Regions from separate parts of the Marinobacter lacisalsi genome, predicted to be linked through region 2. Evidence: predicted binding sites of a transcription regulator. Region 2 holds the regulator's gene; the other holds the start of a gene.

Region 1 (4,570 bases), on a different contig from region 2:
AGCCGCAGGGCCAGTTCGCCGCCCTTCTCGAAGTCCAGGAAGCTGCGCAGGCCGCCGATAATCTCGATAGCCTTGTTGATCAGCTGGGCCTTGGCACCAAAATCCTTTTGCTGGATCCTGGCCTTGGCCATGTTGATGCGCTCCAGGGCCCCGTTGTACAGCAGCTGGATCAGCTTGTGGGGGTCCGCATCGGTGATGCTGGTCTGGGTGTTTACGCGCTGATAGGCCTGCAAACCGTTCATAATCTACCTCTTTGTTACCGGCTTTCCGGTTGTGCCGTGTTGGCTGCCATACCCGTGATATGGCTGAGTCTGAATCTGTCCGGCAACCTTAACCGTTGCCGCTGTTCTGGTTCGGGGCGAGTGCCGCCAGCTGCTGGCTGACGTAGTCCCGGGTGCTGTTGAGCTGGGAGATCAGGGAGTCCGCTGCACTGAACTGGCTGACCAGGCGCTCCCGGTAAGACGTGATACGCTCCTCCAGCCGGACCTGGTTTTCCTGTATCTGCTCCAGCTCCCGGTTCAGGCTATCCGTCCGGGACTCGATGGCACCGCCGGCACCGACCATGCTGCTAACCATGTTCACGGTGCGCTCGGCCACGCCTTCCACAAACGTGATCGAGCCACGGCTACCGGTCTGGTCCCCAAGTACTCGCACCTGCAGGCCGGACGCATCGCCATTGCCGCTGCCCAGATACAGAACCTGCCCGTCGCCTTCGGCCACCTGACCATCAATTGTGCCGGCAATGTCCAGCCCAGCTGTGCTGTTTGTGGTATCCAGCCCAAAGGTCGCGGCGTCCTCGGCGGACGTCAGAGTGACACTGGACTCGCTGCCATACGTTGACGACGTAAATGTCAGATTTCCGGCACCATCGAGCCCCGCCTGAACCGTTACACCCGCTGCGCTCAGGGCATTGTTAGCGTCCAACTGCGCCTGGATATCATCCAGTAAGGCCTGCTGCCCGAGGCCGGTGCCCTGGGTCAGGGTCAGGTCTACACCGATATCGCCGTTGACGGTAAGACTTAACTGATCGTTGGTGTCGGTGATATCAAAGGTGGTACCAAGCGCTGAGCCAGCAGCCAGCTGCCCCTGTGTAGCTGCCTGGGTAACATTGATCGCATAGTCGCCGGGCTGCGTGGCAGAGCCACTGCGCACAAACTCCACCTGGCTATCAGTCGCCCGGCCCTGCTCGGCAAATAACGCCGTGACGTCATCCGGATTGGCTTTAAGCTGCTCTTCAAACTTCGTCCGATCAAATTCAAGCCCACCTGTCTCCCAGTCGGTGGTAATGCCCACATCGGCCAGGCTACGAACACTAGCGTTCTCCATGCCCGGAACCACCCGGGTCAGAATGCTCCGCAACTGGCTCTGTATATTGCGGACCGTGGAATCGCCGGTCAGGAGACTGCCTGTGCCCGCTTCGGCATTGAATCCGGCGAGACTGTCGATGGTGGACTGCAGGGCGTTGAACTTGTCCACAAAGCCCTGAACCCGATCCGCTACCGCGCCCAGGTCCTGTTCCACCTTGATGGTCGAGGTGCCTTCAGCCTTGATATCAAAGGTCAGACCGTCGATCACATTCTCGAAGGTGTTGGTAGAGCGGGTGACTTGCACACCGTTAATGCTCATTTTCGCATCGCTGGCGGCAATGGTTTCTTCCAGGCCAGCACCTGCATCCATACCGGTATTGAAGGCGAAACGGGAAAGCCCCTGGTCGTCAGTATTGGTGCCGCCGTTGTCACCGGTCACCGACATGCTCACCGCATTGACGGTACCGGTTTCATCGGCAGAAAGAACCAGTTGGTAACCACTACCCGTATCGATTACGCCAGCAGACACACCCGCGTCGGATTCATTGATCGCATTGGCCAGCCCCTGCAGGGTGTCGTTGCTGCTGTCGATCGTGATGCTGGTCTTCTTGTCGCCAACCGATAGCTCCAATGTACCCTGCCCCACACTGGTGGCATCCCGATCCGCAAAGACAGTGCGTGAAGCCAGTGCCTGGGCTGAGGCCAGACTGGTGACTTCAACGCTGTAAGTGCCCCGGCTGGCCTTGGTGGCATCAACAGACACACCAATGTCTTCATTGGAAGAGGAGGCGGAGAAGGCCTTAAGGTTATCCGGCGCACTCAGTTGCCGCATTGGCAGGCGCAGCTCAGTCACCGCGCTACGGAGCTTGCCGTAGGCAGACAGCATGGCCTCGGCCTGCTGGGTTTTCTGGGTCAGCCGGGTTTCGGTGGGCTTGCGCTCCGCCGCCACCAGCTGATCCACCAGATCCGAATTCAGGACCCCGGAACCAATACCTAACGATGATATACCTGCCATAACTCTGCCTCCTCAAGGGGGCTCAATTCGCTACTGTTCAGTTTATCGGCAGCGGGCGGCAAAACTTTGCCCCTTTTCGCTAAATCCCCATGCCGTTTTGTAACAGCCTGTAACAAACCTTTTAGCCACGGACACTCACAGACCCACACGGACAATAAATAACCGTCTTCATCCGTGAAAGTCCGTGAGCGTCCGTGGCCAAATGTTCTTTTCTTTCGCGTATTCCGTCGCTAAGCAATCGTTCCACGACAATTATCCAGAACGCAGAACACCGCCGGACCCTTGGGGGTGCGGCGGTGCTGAAATACCGTTGTCTCAATCAGGCCAAAAGCGGCAAGCTTTTACACCTTGATGTTCAACAACGTCAGCGGTTCGTCCTGCTGCAAGTTTTCTGCCAACCTCATGGCAACCTCATCCGGAATCTGGCGGATAACCTCTTTGGTCTGCTGGTCTACCACCTTCACAATGGTCTGACCGGCTTCATTATCCACTTCGAATTGCAGGTCCCGCTGAACGTTCTGTACGAAATCGTTCAGCTGGGTGACGGCTTCCCCCAGATCCTCGCGCTGATCTTCGTTGCGGGCCTTCAGCTTTTCAGCTTTAGAAGGCTCGCTGGACTGCTCAGCGGAGCGGGTTTGTGCCGTACTGCCTTCGGATGACGATGCCAGGTCGGAGGCATTCCTGCCTTCGGCCTGAGATGACGACAGTGCCTTCACCGGCGCCTGGTCGCTGGAACGCACCAGCTTCAGGTTCGGGTTGTTCAGGTTAACGTCATTCATAGCTTTACCTCGCTATCCTCAAACGGCGTAAAACCGGAGCCCGAAGGCTCCGGTTGTTACCGTCAGTCCCTTACTGCAGGAGGGACAGAACCTGCTGCGGGCGGGCGTTAGCCTGGGCCAGTACCGAGATACCGGCCTGCTGCAGTACCTGGGACTTGGAGAGCTTCGCGGTTTCTGCGGCGAAGTCGGCGTCCACAATTCGGCTGTTTGCAGCGCTGAGGTTCTCTGACGTTGTAGCCAAGTTGCTAATGGTAGACTCGAATCGAGTTTGAACTGCACCAAGCTCGGCCCTGAAACTACTTACCGCCGCAAGCGCTCCATCAATGGTGGTGATCGCGTCGCTAGCCCCCTGCTGGTCACCGATATTGACAGAAGCAAGTGAATCAAGCTGCGCATCAACGCCACTGGTGAAGGTTGTGCCAGTGTCACTGGTCACAGAAAAATCTTCTTGAGCGTCGAAGCTGACCTGGCCACCAACGATGATACTATCGGTGGCGGTGCCCTCCGTCAGCGTGGTGGAGTTGACGTCCACAGCTCCGCCTGTGCCAAGAGCAAAGTTATCGACAGAAATATCCTCACCTTCTTCGCTCACGAGGGTAATGGAGTCCTTCGAGGTCGAAAGTTCGGCTTTGATCCCTGTTGCGGCGGTTTGAGCATTTATAGCATCTGCCAAACCTCCCAAGTCCCCGGCGTCAGCGACGTTTGCAGTAATTGAAGCCGCACTGCTGTTTTTTCCATATAGGTCGAAAGTCACCTGCCCCGTTGTCGACAGATTATCAAGAGTAGTTTCGGTTCTGGCGCTCGCACTAACACCCGTGTTCTTCGTTTCAGCATTAACCGCAGCTGCGATTTCCTTAGCTGACTCCCCTCCAGTCAAAGTAGCTGTCGCAGCTCCGAGCTCTCCGGAGACTGTGAGAGTTTGGCCAGCAACACCATTATCAACAAGGGTGGCGACATCCGCACCAGAAGTTGTTGGCGTACCGATATTTTGGTTAGATTGACCAGCATAGCTACCCAAACTGCTTGAAGCAGCACTACCGATGGAAACCCCGATAGTCTGCCCTGCGTTAGCACCAACCTGAAACAATTTATTCTGGAAATCGCCGTTAAGAATTTTTGTTCCGTTGAACTCAGTAGTAGAGGCAATACGGTCGATCTCAGCCGTCAATTGCTCCACTTCTTCCTGCAGCGCTGCGCGGTCACTGGTTGAGTTCGTGTCGTTGGCAGACTGAACCGACAGCTCACGGATCCGCTGCAGAGAGCTGGTAACTTCGCCAAGCGCGCCCTCTGCGGTCTGGGCCAGGGAGATACCATCGTTGGCATTCCGCTGAGCGACATCCAAGCCAGAAATTTGCGCCTGGAAACGAGTCGAGATCGCCAAACCAGCGGCATCGTCTTTTGCGGAGTTGATCCGCAGACCGGAAGACAGACGCTCAAGTGCCTGGCTATTCATGTCCTGAGACTTGTTG
Region 2 (14,417 bases):
CAGGTTACGGGCCTGGGACAGGTCCACCTGGTTGCGGATCAGGCTGTTCAGGCCGACCACCGCGATGGAGCCGAACAGCAGGCACAGGATGCCCCCCATGACCGGTACCGGAATGGTCTGCAGGGCCGCGCCGAACTTGCCGACAAAGGCCAGTACGATAGCCGCCCCGGCTGCCCAGAGCATCACCCTCGGGTTGAAGTTCTTGGTCAGCATCACGGCGCCGGTCACTTCCGAATAGGTGGTGTTGGGCGGGCCGCCCAGGAAAGCTGCGGAGCTGGTGGCCAGGCCGTCGCCCAGCAGGGTGCGGTGCAGGCCCGGCTTCTTCAGGAAGTTCTTGCCGGTTACGCTGCTGATGGCCAGTACGTCGCCGATGTGCTCGATGGCCGGGGCGATGGCCACCGGAATCATGAACAGGATGGCGCCCCAGCTGAACGATGGCGTCTGGAAGGCCGGCATCGAGAACCAGGCGGCTTCCTGGATCGGCGTGAAGTCCACGATAACCGGCGTTATGCCGGTCTTGCCGGCGATGTAGGTGACCAGGTAACCGACGATAATGCCGAACATGATAGGCAGCAGGCGGAAGATGCCTTTCGCCCAGATCGACACCACAATGGTGACCAGCAGCGAAATCATCGCGATCACGATGGCTGGCGTGTAGGGCACCAGTTCGGCGGACCCGTCACCGGTGCGTCCCATGGCCATATTCACTGCCACCGGCGCCAGGCCCAGGCCAATCACCATGATCACCGGACCAATCACCACCGGTGGCAGAAGACGGTTGACGAAGCCGGTGCCCCGCAGGCGCACTGCACCGCTGAGCAGGATGTAGAGAATACCGGCAGCCACCAGGCCGCCCAGGATTTCCGGGATGGAGAACTGGCTTTTCGCCGCCATGATTGGGGCGATAAAGGCGAAGGAAGATGCCAGGAATACCGGCACCTTGCCACCGGTCACGATATGGAAGATCAGCGTACCCATACCGGCGGTAAATAGCGCCACGCTCGGGTCCAGCCCGGTGAGCAGGGGCATCAGCACCAGTGCACCAAATGCCACCAGCAGCATCTGGGACCCGGCAAGTGCCTGGCGCCAGACCGGATCGCCGGCGTAGTCCTCCCGCAGGGAGGTGGTGTGATCGGTATCCTGCATGTCAGACATCCTTCTGTTTGGTGCCAAAGATCTTGTCACCGGCATCACCCAGACCAGGCAGGATGTAGCCTTTATCGTTGAGATGATCGTCAATGGAGGCGGTATAGATGGACACGTCGGGGTGCTTCTCCAGCACCTTTTCGATGCCCTCTGGCGCCGCCACCAGAACCAGGGCGCGGATCTCGGTGCTGCCGGCCTTCTTCAGCAGGTCGATGGTGGATATCAGCGAGCCACCGGTGGCCAGCATGGGGTCCACAATCAGCGCCATGCGCTGGTCTAGTTCCCCCACCAGTTTTTCCAGGTAGGTGGAGGCTTCCAGGGTTTCCTCGTTGCGGATCTGGCCGACCACACTGACCCGGGCGACAGGAATAAGGCTCAGCACACCGTCGAGCATGCCCAGGCCGGCCCGCAGAATCGGCACGATGGTTACTTTCTTGCCTCCGATCTGCTCCACTTCCACCGGGCCCGCCCAGCCTTCAATAGTTTCCTTGTGCAGGGCAAAGTCCTTGGTGGCTTCATAGGTCAGCAGGGCGGCCACTTCCTGGGCCAGCTCCCGGAAATTCTTGGTGCTGATATCGGCGCGGCGCATGATGCCGAGTTTGTGCTGTATGAGGGGGTGTTTCACTTCGTGAATGGGCATGACTCACCTGTCGACTGGTCGGGTGGGATTTGCGCAAGGATACCGTATCGTGACGGTTCAGTCAGGGGGAGTCTGACGATTCTGTAAGAAATGGTATGGATCTTGCCGCTATCCATGGTGAAGCGACCCGAGTGTCAAAAAACCGACCCGGGCTAATGCGTGATTGCCGTCAGCCGTGGAGTGTTCCTTCAAGATGGATCGGGCCCTTGTCCTGCACAACGTCAAATCCCTGACACGGGGGAACCTGGGTGTTCCCGTGATGCTCATGGCGCTACTGGGCATGATGATCCTGCCCATGCCGGCGTTCCTGCTGGACGTTCTGTTCACCTTCAATATCGCGCTCTCCATCACCATTCTGCTGGTGTGTGTCTACGCCCTGCGGCCCATGGAGTTCGCCGCTTTTCCAACGGTGCTGCTGGTCGCCACGCTACTGCGTCTCGCCCTGAATGTGGCCTCGACCCGGATTGTACTGCTCAATGGCCACGAGGGCGGTGACGCCGCCGGTAAGGTGATCGAATCTTTCGGCGCCGTACTGATTGGCGGTAACTACGCCGTCGGTCTGGTGGTGTTCGCCATTCTCATGATTATCAACTTCCTGGTAGTCACCAAGGGCGCCGGTCGTGTCTCCGAGGTGAGTGCACGCTTCACCCTGGATGCCATGCCCGGCAAGCAGATGGCCATTGATGCCGATATGAACGCGGGCCTGATCAACCAGGACGAGGCCAAGCACCGTCGTGAGGAAATTGCCCAGGAGGCCGACTTCTACGGCTCCATGGACGGTGCCAGCAAATTCGTGAAAGGCGATGCAGTGGCGGGTCTGCTGATCCTGTTCATTAACCTGATCGGCGGTATCGCCATCGGTATGCTGCAGCACAGCCTGAGCTTCATGGATGCTACCCAGAATTATGCCCTGCTCACCATTGGTGACGGTCTGGTGGCGCAGATTCCGTCGCTGCTGCTGTCCACCTCTGCGGCCATCATGGTGACGCGGGTGACGTCCAGCCAGGATATGGGCGGGCAGATTCTCCAGCAGATGTTCGATGCGCCCAAGGCGCTGGCCATTGCCGCCGCGATCCTGATCCTGCTGGGTCTCATTCCGGGTATGCCCCATGTCGCTTTCCTTGGCCTTGGCCTGCTGGCGGCTGGTGCAGCCTGGTGGATCTGGAAACGTGAGCGGCAGACGGTGGAAGAAGAAGGTGGAAGCGGTTGGCCGGCCACCAGGCGTGACACCGGAGCCAAGCCCGCACCCACCGGGGGTGCCCGGCCCGACGCCGGCGATCAGGGGCTGCCGGCACCGCCCGAACACAAGGAGTTGGGTTGGGACGACGTGGCCACGGTGGACATCGTGGGCCTGGAAGTGGGGTATCGGCTGATCCCCCTGGTGGACAAGTCCCAGGGTGGCCAGTTGCTGAGCCGGATCAAGGGGGTGCGCAAGAAGCTGTCCCAGGATCTGGGCTTCCTGATGCCGTCCGTGCATATCCGTGACAACCTGGACCTGATGCCCAACGTCTATCGCATCACCCTGATGGGCGTCACCATCGCCGAGGCGGAGATCCACCCTGAGCGGGAGTTGGCCATCGACCCCGGCCAGGTGTTCGGCAAGGTGGAAGGCATCGCCGGCAAGGATCCGGCATTTGGCCTGGATGCCATCTGGATCGAGTCGGGCCAGAAAGACAATGCGCAGACTCTGGGCTACACCGTGGTGGATGCCAGCACCGTGGTGGCTACCCACCTCAATCAGATTCTGCAGAGCCATGCCTACGAGTTGCTGGGCCATGAGGAAGTGCAGAAGTGGCTGGACCAGCTGGAGAAGATTTCGCCCAAGCTGGCTGAGGAACTGGTGCCCACCACCGTTTCCATTTCCATCCTGCTGAAGGTGTTGCAGAGCCTGCTGCAGGAGGAGGTGCCGATCCGCGACATGCGCTCCATTGCCGAAGCCATCGTCAACGTTCATCCCAAGAGCCAGGATCCGAAGGTGCTGACATCAGCGGCCCGTCAGGCCTTGCGTCGGATGATCGTGCAGAGCATCTGCGGCAACGATAAAGAGATACCGGTTATTACCCTGGATCCGGAACTGGAACAGTTATTGCTGAAGAGTCAGCAACAGAGTCAACAATCCGGCGGTGGTGACGACATCGGCATGGTGCTTGAGCCAGGGATGGTGGAGAAACTGCAGCGGTCGTTGCAGGAAAGCACCCAGCGGCAGGAGATGATGGGCAAACCAGCGATTCTGCTGGTGTCCGGGCCGCTGCGGCCGGTGCTGGCGAAGTTTGCCAGCTACGGGGTAGAGCGCCTGCACGTGCTGTCGTATCAGGAAGTGCCGGAAAACAAGCAGATCACCATTGTGGCGTCGGTCGGCCAGTAACGGCCCACTTGGGAGGTAGAGTCAGATGAAAGTCAAACGGTTCTTTGCGGCAACCATGTCAGCGGCCCTGAAGCAGGTTCGCGAGGCCATGGGCGACGATGCGGTAATTCTGTCCAGCCGGCGGATTGACGGCGGTGTAGAGATTGTCACCGCGCTGGACTACGACGAAAACATGGCGCGCCAGAAACTGGGCGATGCCGCGGCCGAAGCCACCAGTGGCGGGCGCCTGGGGGAGCTGCAGGCGGAACAGCATCGCCGGCTGCAGGAAGAACTTGACCGCTCCCGCAACCGTATTCGGGAGCTGCGCAGCCCGCACCGGGGGCACGACCCGCACCAGCGCTTTGGCAACGGCGACACCCGGCTCGATGTGGACAACCTGCCACCGGTGCCGGAGACCCGTCAGGAATCCGTCGCCGCTCCGTCAGCGGCTGACATCAAGGGCGCCGATGATGAGCTTGCGGTCATGCGGCGTGAGCTTGCCTCCCTGAGGGCGATGATTACCGACAAGGGGCCCTCGGAGCAGACCGACACCACGGCGGAGAAACCGGCCGAGGAAGCGATCGAAGCGGTGCGCAAGCGCCTTGGCGAGCGCCTGGAAGAGTTTGGTCTGAGCCCGCAGCTGGCTGCCACCCTGGCGCGCCAGAGTGGTCGCGGCAAGCTGGAAGACAACTGGAAACGTTCCCTGAGAACCCTGGCGGCCGGCCTCAAAACCGGCAGCGGTGACTGGGCTTCCCGCGGCGGCATCTATGCCCTGGTTGGGCCCACCGGCTCCGGCAAGACCACAACCATCGGCAAGATTGCGGCCCAGTATGTACTGGAACATGGTGCCGATTCACTGGCACTGGTGACCACTGACCGCTATCGTGTGGCTGCACACGAGCAACTGTTTGTGTTCGGTCGTATCCTTAACGTACCGGTGCGGGTGGTCGACGATGCCCACTCCCTGGATGCGGTGCTGGACGAGCTGGCTGGTCGCCACCTGGTGTTGATTGACACCGCCGGGTTATCCGGCGCCGATCCCGGGTGTCAGGAGCAGTTGCGTGAGCTGTCGCAAAGCCGCCACCCGGTGCGTCCACACCTGGTGGTGCCGGCGACAAGCCAGCCGCGCATCATGAAATCCATGTGGCATTGCTATAAAATGGCCAGTCTCGCAGGTTGCATCATGACCAAGCTGGATGAAGCCCTGACCCTGGGTGAAGTACTTGGTTTCGCGCTGGAGACCGCGCTGCCGGTGTCCTGGGTAACGGATGGCCAGAAGATCCCCCAGGATCTGCATCCTGCCAATTCGGCATCGCTGGTTCGTCTGGGCGTTGAGCGCTTGCGCGATGCACGCAAACAGCAGACCATGGCAGAAGGTGCCTGAGGTCCCACTGCCCGGCGCTGACCGGCGTGGTCCCTGGCACTGCAGAACAAGACAGTTAACGACAAGAACCTTGGCGGGAAACAAGAACCTCTATGAGCAGACCACATCCGGTTCAGGTTATCGCAGTCACCGGTGGCAAGGGTGGCGTGGGCAAAAGCAACGTCTCGGTGAATCTCGGGATCGCCCTGTCACAGATGGGCCGCCGTGTTGTCCTGCTGGATGCGGACCTGGGGCTGGCCAACATCGATGTGCTACTTGGCATCACCGCCAGCCACAATCTTTCCGACGTGTTGTCCGGGGAATGCGATCTCCGTGATGTACTGATCAATGGCCCGGGCGGCATCAAGATTGTCCCCGCCTCCTCCGGCACCCAGCGCATGACCCAGCTGTCACCCATGGAGCATGCGGGCCTGATCAACGCCTTCAGCGAGCTGGGTGATCAGATCGACGTGCTGATTGTGGATACCGCTGCCGGCATTTCCGAAGGCGTGGTCAGTTTCCTGCGAGCCTCCCAGGAACTGTTGCTGGTTGTCTGTGACGAACCGACCTCCATCACCGACGCCTACGCCCTGATCAAGCTGATGAACCGCGACTATGGCGTCAACCGCTTCCGTATCCTTGCCAATCAGGTCCGCAACGAACAGGAAGGCAAACATCTGTTCGGTAAACTGACCCGGGTCACCGAGCGCTTCCTGGATGTTGCACTACAATATGTAGGCATGGTTCCTTACGATGAGGCAGTGCGCAAGGCGGTTCAGCGGCAGCGCGCCGTGCTGGACGCCTACCCCAGGGCAAAGGCCTCGCTGGCCATCAAGGCGCTGGCGGAACAGGTCGACAGCTGGCCGCTACCTTCATCCCCCCGGGGGCATCTGGAGTTCTTCGTGGAGCGCCTGGTAAGCACAAACGCCTGATCCAATCCTGTTGTATGGGTTAACCGGATACATGACATTGGCCAGAAGTCTCGGAATCTATCATCAAACCGGTCGGCGCGATGCCCATCAACTGGTGGAGCAGCATGCGCCGCTGGTCAAGAAAATCGCCCTGCACCTGATGGCCCGGCTACCGGACTCGGTACAGCTCGAGGACCTGATGCAGGCTGGCATGATGGGCCTGCTCGAAGCCGCCGCCAAGTACCAGTCGGACCGGGGCGCCTCCTTTGAGACCTATGCCGGCATCCGCATTCGCGGTGCTATTGTCGATGAAATCCGCAAGGGTGACTGGGTACCGCGTTCCGTCCATCGCAATGCCCGCCGGGTGTCCGCCGCCATCAAGATGGTGGAGGACCGGGAAGGTCGGGAAGCCCTGGATCACGAGGTGGCGGACGAGCTGGGAATGACGTTGTCCGCTTACCATGCCTGCCTCAGTGATGCCAATTCCGGACGACTTTTTTCCCTGGATGAACTCAATGAATCCGGAGACCTGCCGATACACGAACAGGAAGCTTCGGATAATCCCCTGGACGAGGTTTCGGGTGCCGCTTTCCGGCGTAATCTGGCAGCCGCCATCGAGGAACTGCCGGAGCGTGAGAAGCTGGTCCTCGGCCTGTATTACCAGGAAGAGCTGAACCTGAAGGAGATTGGCGCGGTACTGGGCGTCAGTGAGAGCCGGGTCAGCCAGATCCACAGCCAGGCCGCGTTGCGGTTGCGGGGGCGCCTTTCAGAATGGCAGGCATCTGACGCCGGAACACAGTAGCGTGCCCCTTAACAGGTTGCTGAACGACTGAGCAAGCTGACGGCACAAGCCGCAGAGCGGAATGTCGCGCGATAACACATTGAAACGGTAAGCAACGCTGAGGCTGCTAGAATGACGCCATCAGCCGGGAAACCGGCGGCGGTAAAGCGGTGTCATCCGTGTTTTCCAGGTCCGTGACGATTCGGGCCCGGCCATTATTCCAGCGACGACCAACTGGAGGTCCCATTGGACAAGAACATGAAAATTCTCATTGTGGACGATTTCTCCACAATGCGGCGGATTATCAAGAACCTGCTGCGTGACCTCGGGTTTACCAATACCGATGAGGCGGATGACGGTAATACGGCGCTGCCCATGCTTCGTTCCGGAAAGTACGACTTTCTGGTGACGGACTGGAACATGCCAGGCATGTCCGGGTTCGATCTCCTCAAGGAAGTTCGCGCCGACGAACAGCTCAAGGACCTGCCGATCCTGATGGTGACTGCGGAAGCCAAGCGCGACCAGATCGTCGCGGCTGCCCAGGCTGGGGTAAACGGTTATGTCGTCAAACCGTTCACGGCCGCTGTACTCAAGGAGAAGATCGAAAAGATCTTCGAGCGTATTGAGTAGAGCGCCAGAAGCGCTTTGAAACCTGAACAGACAGTCTGGATGTGCTCCCATGAGCGAAGACAAACAAAACGGCTCCCACCTGGATCCTGAAACCACCAGCCAGCTGAAAGAGCAGGCCAATGAGTTGGCGAAACAGGTCAATGCCGGTGATTATGCCAGGGCGATGTCCCTGATCAACGACCTGAGCGAAGTGAGGGACCAGAGTCTCTATCGTGAAGTGGGTCGCCTGACGCGCAGCCTTCACGAGGCCATTCGCAATTTCCAGATCCAGCCCCAGAACCCGGAGCAGCAGGAAGCCCTGTCAAAGATGTCCGACGCGTCGGACCGGCTTCAGTACGTGGTGGAAATGACCAGCAATGCCGCCAACCGGACCATGGATCTGGTGGAGGATGCCATGCCCCGGGCCAATGCCATGTGCGAGCAGGCCAAAGCACTACGGGATGACTGGCAGCGCCTGCGCCGGCGGGAAATGGCACCATCCGAGTTCCGTGAACTCTATGTTCGTATTGACCGTTTCTTCGAGAGTCTCTCGGACGATGCGGAAAAAATGTACCACGACCTGTCGGAAATCCTGCTGGCCCAGGACTTCCAGGATCTGACCGGCCAGGTGATCCAGAAGGTGACGGCGCTGGTCAAGGAAGTGGAAGAAAACCTGTTGGGCCTGGTGGTCATGGCCAGCCATGTGGACCAGTTGACCGGAACCGTCCACGACCTGAAGGAAAAGGAAGCCTCAATCAAGGGGGAAGGCCCCCAGATGCGCGCCGCAGAGCGGTCTGACGTTGTGTCCGGACAGGACGACGTTGACGACCTGCTGTCCAGTCTCGGCTTTTAAGTGAGGTGAATGCATGGCATTCGATGCAGATGAAGAAATTCTCCAGGACTTCCTGATTGAGGCGGGCGAAATACTCGAGCAGCTTTCGGAGCAGCTGGTGGACCTGGAACGGCACCCGGACGACAGTGATCTGCTCAATGCCATTTTCCGTGGTTTCCATACCGTCAAGGGCGGCGCCGGCTTCCTGCAGTTGGAGGCACTGGTCAATTGCTGCCATTCCGCGGAGAACGTGTTCGACACCCTGCGCAATCACAAGCGCTCGGTGACGCCGGAACTGATGGATGTGGTGCTTGAGACACTGGATCACGTCAATACCATGTTTGACCAGGTCCGCAACCGTGAAGAGCCGCAGTTTGCGCCAGAGTCCCTTATAGAGACCCTGGATGAGTATGCCCTTCCCGAGGGCGAGGCGCCCGCGAAAGAGGCCGGACCGAAGAGCGATGCCGGTCAGGTGGAGGGCGCCGGCGTGGTGGCCGGAGAGGATCCCGGTGATATCACCGACGAAGAATTTGAACAACTGCTGGACGCCCTGGACGATGGCAAGCAGAGCGGCGACAAGAGCGCGACACCGGGGGATGGCCAGGCCGCCAGCGCAGAAGAAAAAAGCAGTGACAGCGACGACATCAGTGATGACGAATTCGAGGCTCTGCTGGATCAGCTCCATGGCAAGGGCCGTTTCTCCGGTGAGGTAGCCGCCACGGACGTGCCAGACCCCGACAGCAATGAGGGCAAGGCTGAATCCGACAGCAAGGACGACAAGTCAGGCGGTGGTGACAGTGACCTGATCACCGACGACGAGTTCGAACAGCTGTTGGATGAGCTCCACGGCAAGGGCAAGAAGCCGGCCCCGTCGTCGGCGCCTGAGGCCGCCGACAAGCCTGCGGATAAAAAGCCGGAGCCGGAAAAGAAACCTGAGCCCGCGCCGAAAAAGCCAGAACCTGCGCCGAAAAAGGCGGACCAGGCGGCCAGGGCGGAAGCCAGCAAGCCTTCAGCACCCGCCCGGGAAAACCAGCCCCCGGCCGAGACCTCGGTACGGGTGGACACCAAGCGCCTGGACGACATCATGAATATGGTGGGCGAGCTGGTGCTGGTGCGTAATCGCCTGCAGCGCCTCGGTAATGAAAGCGAAGACAGCGAGATGCACAAGGCGGTGTCCAACCTCGACGTAGTGACCACCGATCTCCAGTCGGCTGTCATGGCCACCCGCATGCAGCCCATCAAGAAGGTGTTTGGCCGTTTCCCGCGGGTGGTTCGTGACCTGGCCCGTAACCTGAAGAAGGAAATCGGCCTGGTCATGCACGGCGAGGACACAGACCTGGACAAGAACCTGGTGGAAGCCCTGGCGGATCCGCTGGTGCATCTGGTGCGCAACTCCGTGGACCATGGTATCGAAGCGCCGGACATCCGCGAGAAGGCTGGCAAGCCCCGGCAGGGTACGGTGACCCTGTCCGCCGAGCAGGAGGGGGATCATATCCTGCTGTCCATTGAGGACGACGGTGGCGGTATGGATCCGAACAAGCTGCGTCAGAAAGCCGTCGACAAGGGCATCTATGATCAGGATGCTGCCGATCGGCTCACCGAAACCGAATGCTACAACCTGATCTTTGCCGCCGGCTTCTCCACCAAGGACCAGATTTCCGACGTGTCCGGCCGCGGCGTCGGCATGGATGTGGTCAAGACCAAGATCGGCCAGCTCAATGGCCAGATCGAAGTCCGGTCCAAGCTGGGCCAGGGTACCTCCATCCGTATCAAGGTGCCGCTGACACTGGCGATCATGCCGACCCTGATGATCCAGCTGGGCCATCAGTCGTTCGCGCTGCCGCTGGTGAACGTGGTGGAGATCTTCCACCTGGATCTGAGCAAGAAGAACATTGTCGACGGTCGCGAGTGCATCGTGGTGCGGGACAAGGTGTTCCCACTGTTCCATATCAAGCGCTGGCTGGTGCCATCGGATACCGGTACCGCAGAGCCCGACAATGCCCATGTGGTCATCGTGGCCATGGGCACCAAACAGGTCGGTTTTGTGGTGGATCAACTGGTTGGCCAGGAAGAGGTGGTCATCAAGCCCCTCGGCCGGGCCCTGCAGGGCACCCCGGGTATGGCGGGTGCCACTATTACTGGCGACGGGCGCATCGCACTGATCATTGATGTGCCCAGTCTGCTGCACCATTACGGCTGATGGTGCGGAACACCAATAGGGGGAGTGAATGACGGTTTCTGTCCTGGTCGTTGATGATTCCGGTTTTTTCCGCAAGCGACTGACGGAAATCCTCAATGCGTCCGGCAATATCCGTGTTGTGGGCGCCGCCAGTAATGGCAAGGAGGGGGTGGAGCTGGCGGAAAAGCTGCGGCCGGACGTGATCACCATGGACTACGAAATGCCGGTGATGAATGGCATTGCGGCGGTCAAGGAAATCATGAAGCGCTGCCCGGCCCCGGTGCTCATGTTCTCCTCGCTGACCTACGAAGGCGCCCGGGTCACCCTGGACGCGCTGGAGGCCGGTGCCGTCGACTTCCTGCCCAAGAACTTCGAGGACATTGCCCGTGACGGGTCGGAATTGCAGCGTATCCTCCGTGAGCGGATCCTGGATGTTGCCCGTAGCCGGCCCGGGGCTGGTCGTGGCGGCGCAGCCCCGGTTGCGGATCCGCGCCCGTCGCCAACCCCGCCAGAACGGCACCCACCTGCCCGGGAAGCGCGATCCCGACAGCCGGAAAGCCGCCCCTTGCGGCCCCAACCGGAAGCCCCGGCAAGGCCTTCGCGACGCCGCACATCCGCACGCCATTACGATGTGGTGGGCATTGGCACCTCCACCGGCGGACCCATTGCCCTGCAAAAAGTCCTGGTGGACCTGCCTGCCAATTTTCCCGCGCCGCTGGTACTGGTGCAGCACATGCCGGGCAGCTTCACCCCGGCCTTCGCCGAGCGCCTCAACAAGCTGTGTCGTATTCAGGTACGCCAGGCTGAGGACGGTGACCTGCTGCGCCCAGGCCTGGCGTTGCTGGCCCCTGGCGGCAAACAGATGATGGTGGAGAACCGCGGGGGGCAGGGGCGTATACGCATCCTGCCCGGTGATGAGAGGCTCAACTACAGGCCCAGTGTGGACGTCACCTTCGGTTCACTGGCCCGCAGTTTTCCGGGCAAAACCCTGGGTATCATCCTGACCGGCATGGGCGCCGACGGCAAGGAAGGCTGCCGGCTGATGAAACAGTCAGGTTCGGTTATCTGGTCCCAGGATGAGAAAACCTCGGTGATCTATGGTATGCCCATGGCCGTTGCCAGCGCCGGCCTGAGCGACGAAGTGCTCCCCCTGGATGAGGTCGGCCCGCGCCTGGTTGAAGGGGTGAGCTGATGGATATCCTCAGCCTGCTGGGCATTATCCTGGCCTTCGCCGCTTTGCTGGGCGGCAACCTGCTGGAGGGTGGCAGCCTGGCGTCCCTGTTCAATCTCCCGGCGGGTTTGATTGTGGTGGGGGGGACCCTTGCCGCCACTATGCTGCAGACTTCCGGAGGGCTGCTCCGCCGGGCCTTCAGCCAGTCCCGCTGGGTGCTGTTCCCGCCGTATATCGGACTCGACGAAGGTATTGGCAAGGTCATGGACTGGAGCGTCAGGGCCCGCAAGCAGGGCCTGCTCGGCCTGGAGGCGATTGCCGAGAAAGAGTCCGAAGCCTTTGCCCGTAAGGGGTTGCAGTTGCTGGTGGACGGTGCCGAGCCGGAAACCATCCGCAGTGTGATGGAGGTGGAACTGGAATCCCGCGAGCAACGGGACCTGGATGCCGCACAGGTATTTGAGGCCATGGGGGGCTATTCACCCACCATCGGCATTATCGGGGCGGTGATGGGGCTGATCCAGGTCATGACCAACCTGACCGATCCGTCCACGCTGGGTGCCGGCATTGCCACCGCGTTCGTGGCGACCATTTACGGCGTGGCGCTGGCAAACCTGCTGTTCTTCCCCGTTGCCAACAAGATGCGGGAAATTGTCCGTCGGCGTAGTCGCTACGAGGACATGATGATTGATGGCATCATCGCCATTGCGGACGGAGAGAATCCACGCTCCATCGAGATGCGTCTGCGGGGCTTCGTGCAGACCTGAGCAGGCGGCAATCCGATCGGGGGAGGTGATCATGAGGCGTCGATCAAGAAGGGCTGAGGTGGCCCACAATCAGGAACGCTGGCTGATTTCCTACGCGGATTTCATCACCCTGCTGTTCGGCTTTTTCGTGGTGATGTATTCGGTATCGTCGGTGAACGAGGGCAAGTACAAGGTACTGTCCGAGACCCTGACGGGTGTGTTCAACGCGCCCCAGCGGGCAATCCAGCCCATTCCGGTGGGAAGCGAGTCCGGTTTGCCATCCCCGGTGGACGATGATGCCGTCATTCCTCCGCCGGTTGCCCCGCAACCCGCCCCGGAGCCGTCCACTACCGTCAGGGAACAGGGCCAGCGCAGCGAAGCCTTGCGCAGTATGGCCAACCAGTTTGCCCTTGAGTTCGACAGCCTGATCAACCAGGACGTGGTCAACCTGCAGGTGAGCGACCAGTGGATCGAGCTGAGCATGCGTGACAGCCTCCTGTTTGGCAGCGGCCAGGCGGAGCCTCACTATGATGCTTTTCCGATCATGGATCGTATCGCCGATATCATCAGCGGTACCGACAACGCCATTCGGGTTGAGGGTTTCACCGACAACCGGCCCATTCGCACCGGGCGCTTTCCATCCAACTGGGAACTGTCGGCGGCCCGGGCGTCGGCGGTGGTTCGCATGCTGGCCACGGAAGGGGTCGCCCCCTCGCGGATGGCGGCAATAGGGTACGGCGCCTACCAGCCGGTGGCCCGTAACGACACCGAGGAGGGGCGCCGCCGAAATCGCCGTGTGGTGCTGCTGATCTCCCGGGATGCCGCTATCCGGGGCGCGGTGCGTTCCCGCTGACCGTGGGCTGGCACGAAATCTGAATAGCTCGTCTGTATCGCCGGACAACAGTAACGCAGCGGCAATTTGCTGCCGTTACGGAGGGTTGCCGGTGCCTCAAGTTCCAGTCAGGGATGCCGTTAAACCAGTGCGAAAATCGCGGGTCAGTGTGCCATACCGGGAGAGTCATCAGTGCGGATCTGGGCAGTAGCGAATCAGAAAGGCGGGGTGGGCAAGACCACCACCGTAGTCACCCTTGGCGGCCTGCTGGCGGAACAGGGTCACCGGGTATTGCTGGTGGATCTGGACCCCCATGGGTCGCTGACCAGCTGGTTTGGTCTGGACCCTGACCGCCTTGCCCACAGTGTGTTCGACCTGTTCCAGCATCAGGGCAAGGTGCCCGAGGGCCTGCCCGCGCAGCTGGTGACGGACACCGGCTGCGAGGGGCTTTCACTGTTGCCGGCCAGCACTGCCCTGGCGACACTGGAACGCAAGATGGTGGGTGTCGAGGGCATGGGGCTGATCATCTCCCGGGCCCTGGCCCAGCTCTGGGATGATTTCGACTACGTACTGCTGGATAACACGCCATCCCTGGGTGTGTTGATGGTCAATGCGCTGGCGGCCGCCCAGCACCTGATCGTGCCCGTGCAGACGGAGTTCCTGGCGCTCAAGGGGCTTGAGCGCATGCTGCATACGCTGGAGATGATCGTGCGGTCCCAGAAGAATCAGCTGGCCTACACCATCGTGCCGACATTGTACGACAAGCGTACCCAGGCCTCCGTGGGCAGCCTCAACCAGCTGCGCAAGATGTACCCCAACGACCTCTGGCGCTTCATGATACCGGTGGATACCCGTTTCCGGGACGC

What was found. Region 2 encodes FliA, which starts transcription of late flagellar genes. Its sites were predicted from a motif close to CTAAAGTTTNNNNNNNNNNNGCCGNTAA; they were not measured.
Positions count from the first base shown of each region.
Region 1: a site for FliA is predicted at 2,365-2,392, ahead of fliD (flagellar filament capping protein FliD). Genes of this name have one in related genera too.

Region 1 covers NZ_JBHSDI010000052.1:32,183-36,752, reverse strand. Annotated here, with positions in the region: gene fliS (flagellar export chaperone FliS) at 1-242, opposite strand, end outside; gene fliD (flagellar filament capping protein FliD) at 331-2,322, opposite strand; gene ACFOZ5_RS14480 (flagellar protein FlaG) at 2,664-3,101, opposite strand; gene ACFOZ5_RS14475 (flagellin N-terminal helical domain-containing protein) at 3,172-4,570, opposite strand, start outside.
Region 2 covers NZ_JBHSDI010000010.1:7,931-22,347, forward strand. Annotated here, with positions in the region: gene ACFOZ5_RS05930 (uracil-xanthine permease family protein) at 1-1,146, opposite strand, end outside; gene upp (uracil phosphoribosyltransferase) at 1,148-1,786, opposite strand; gene flhA (flagellar biosynthesis protein FlhA) at 1,980-4,151, shown strand; gene flhF (flagellar biosynthesis protein FlhF) at 4,177-5,514, shown strand; gene ACFOZ5_RS05950 (MinD/ParA family protein) at 5,607-6,425, shown strand; gene ACFOZ5_RS05955 (RNA polymerase sigma factor FliA) at 6,457-7,206, shown strand; gene cheY (chemotaxis response regulator CheY) at 7,432-7,815, shown strand; gene ACFOZ5_RS05965 (protein phosphatase CheZ) at 7,865-8,647, shown strand; gene ACFOZ5_RS05970 (chemotaxis protein CheA) at 8,661-10,826, shown strand; gene ACFOZ5_RS05975 (protein-glutamate methylesterase/protein-glutamine glutaminase) at 10,855-11,997, shown strand; gene ACFOZ5_RS05980 (flagellar motor protein) at 11,997-12,740, shown strand; gene motD (flagellar motor protein MotD) at 12,772-13,572, shown strand; gene ACFOZ5_RS05990 (ParA family protein) at 13,744-14,417, shown strand, end outside.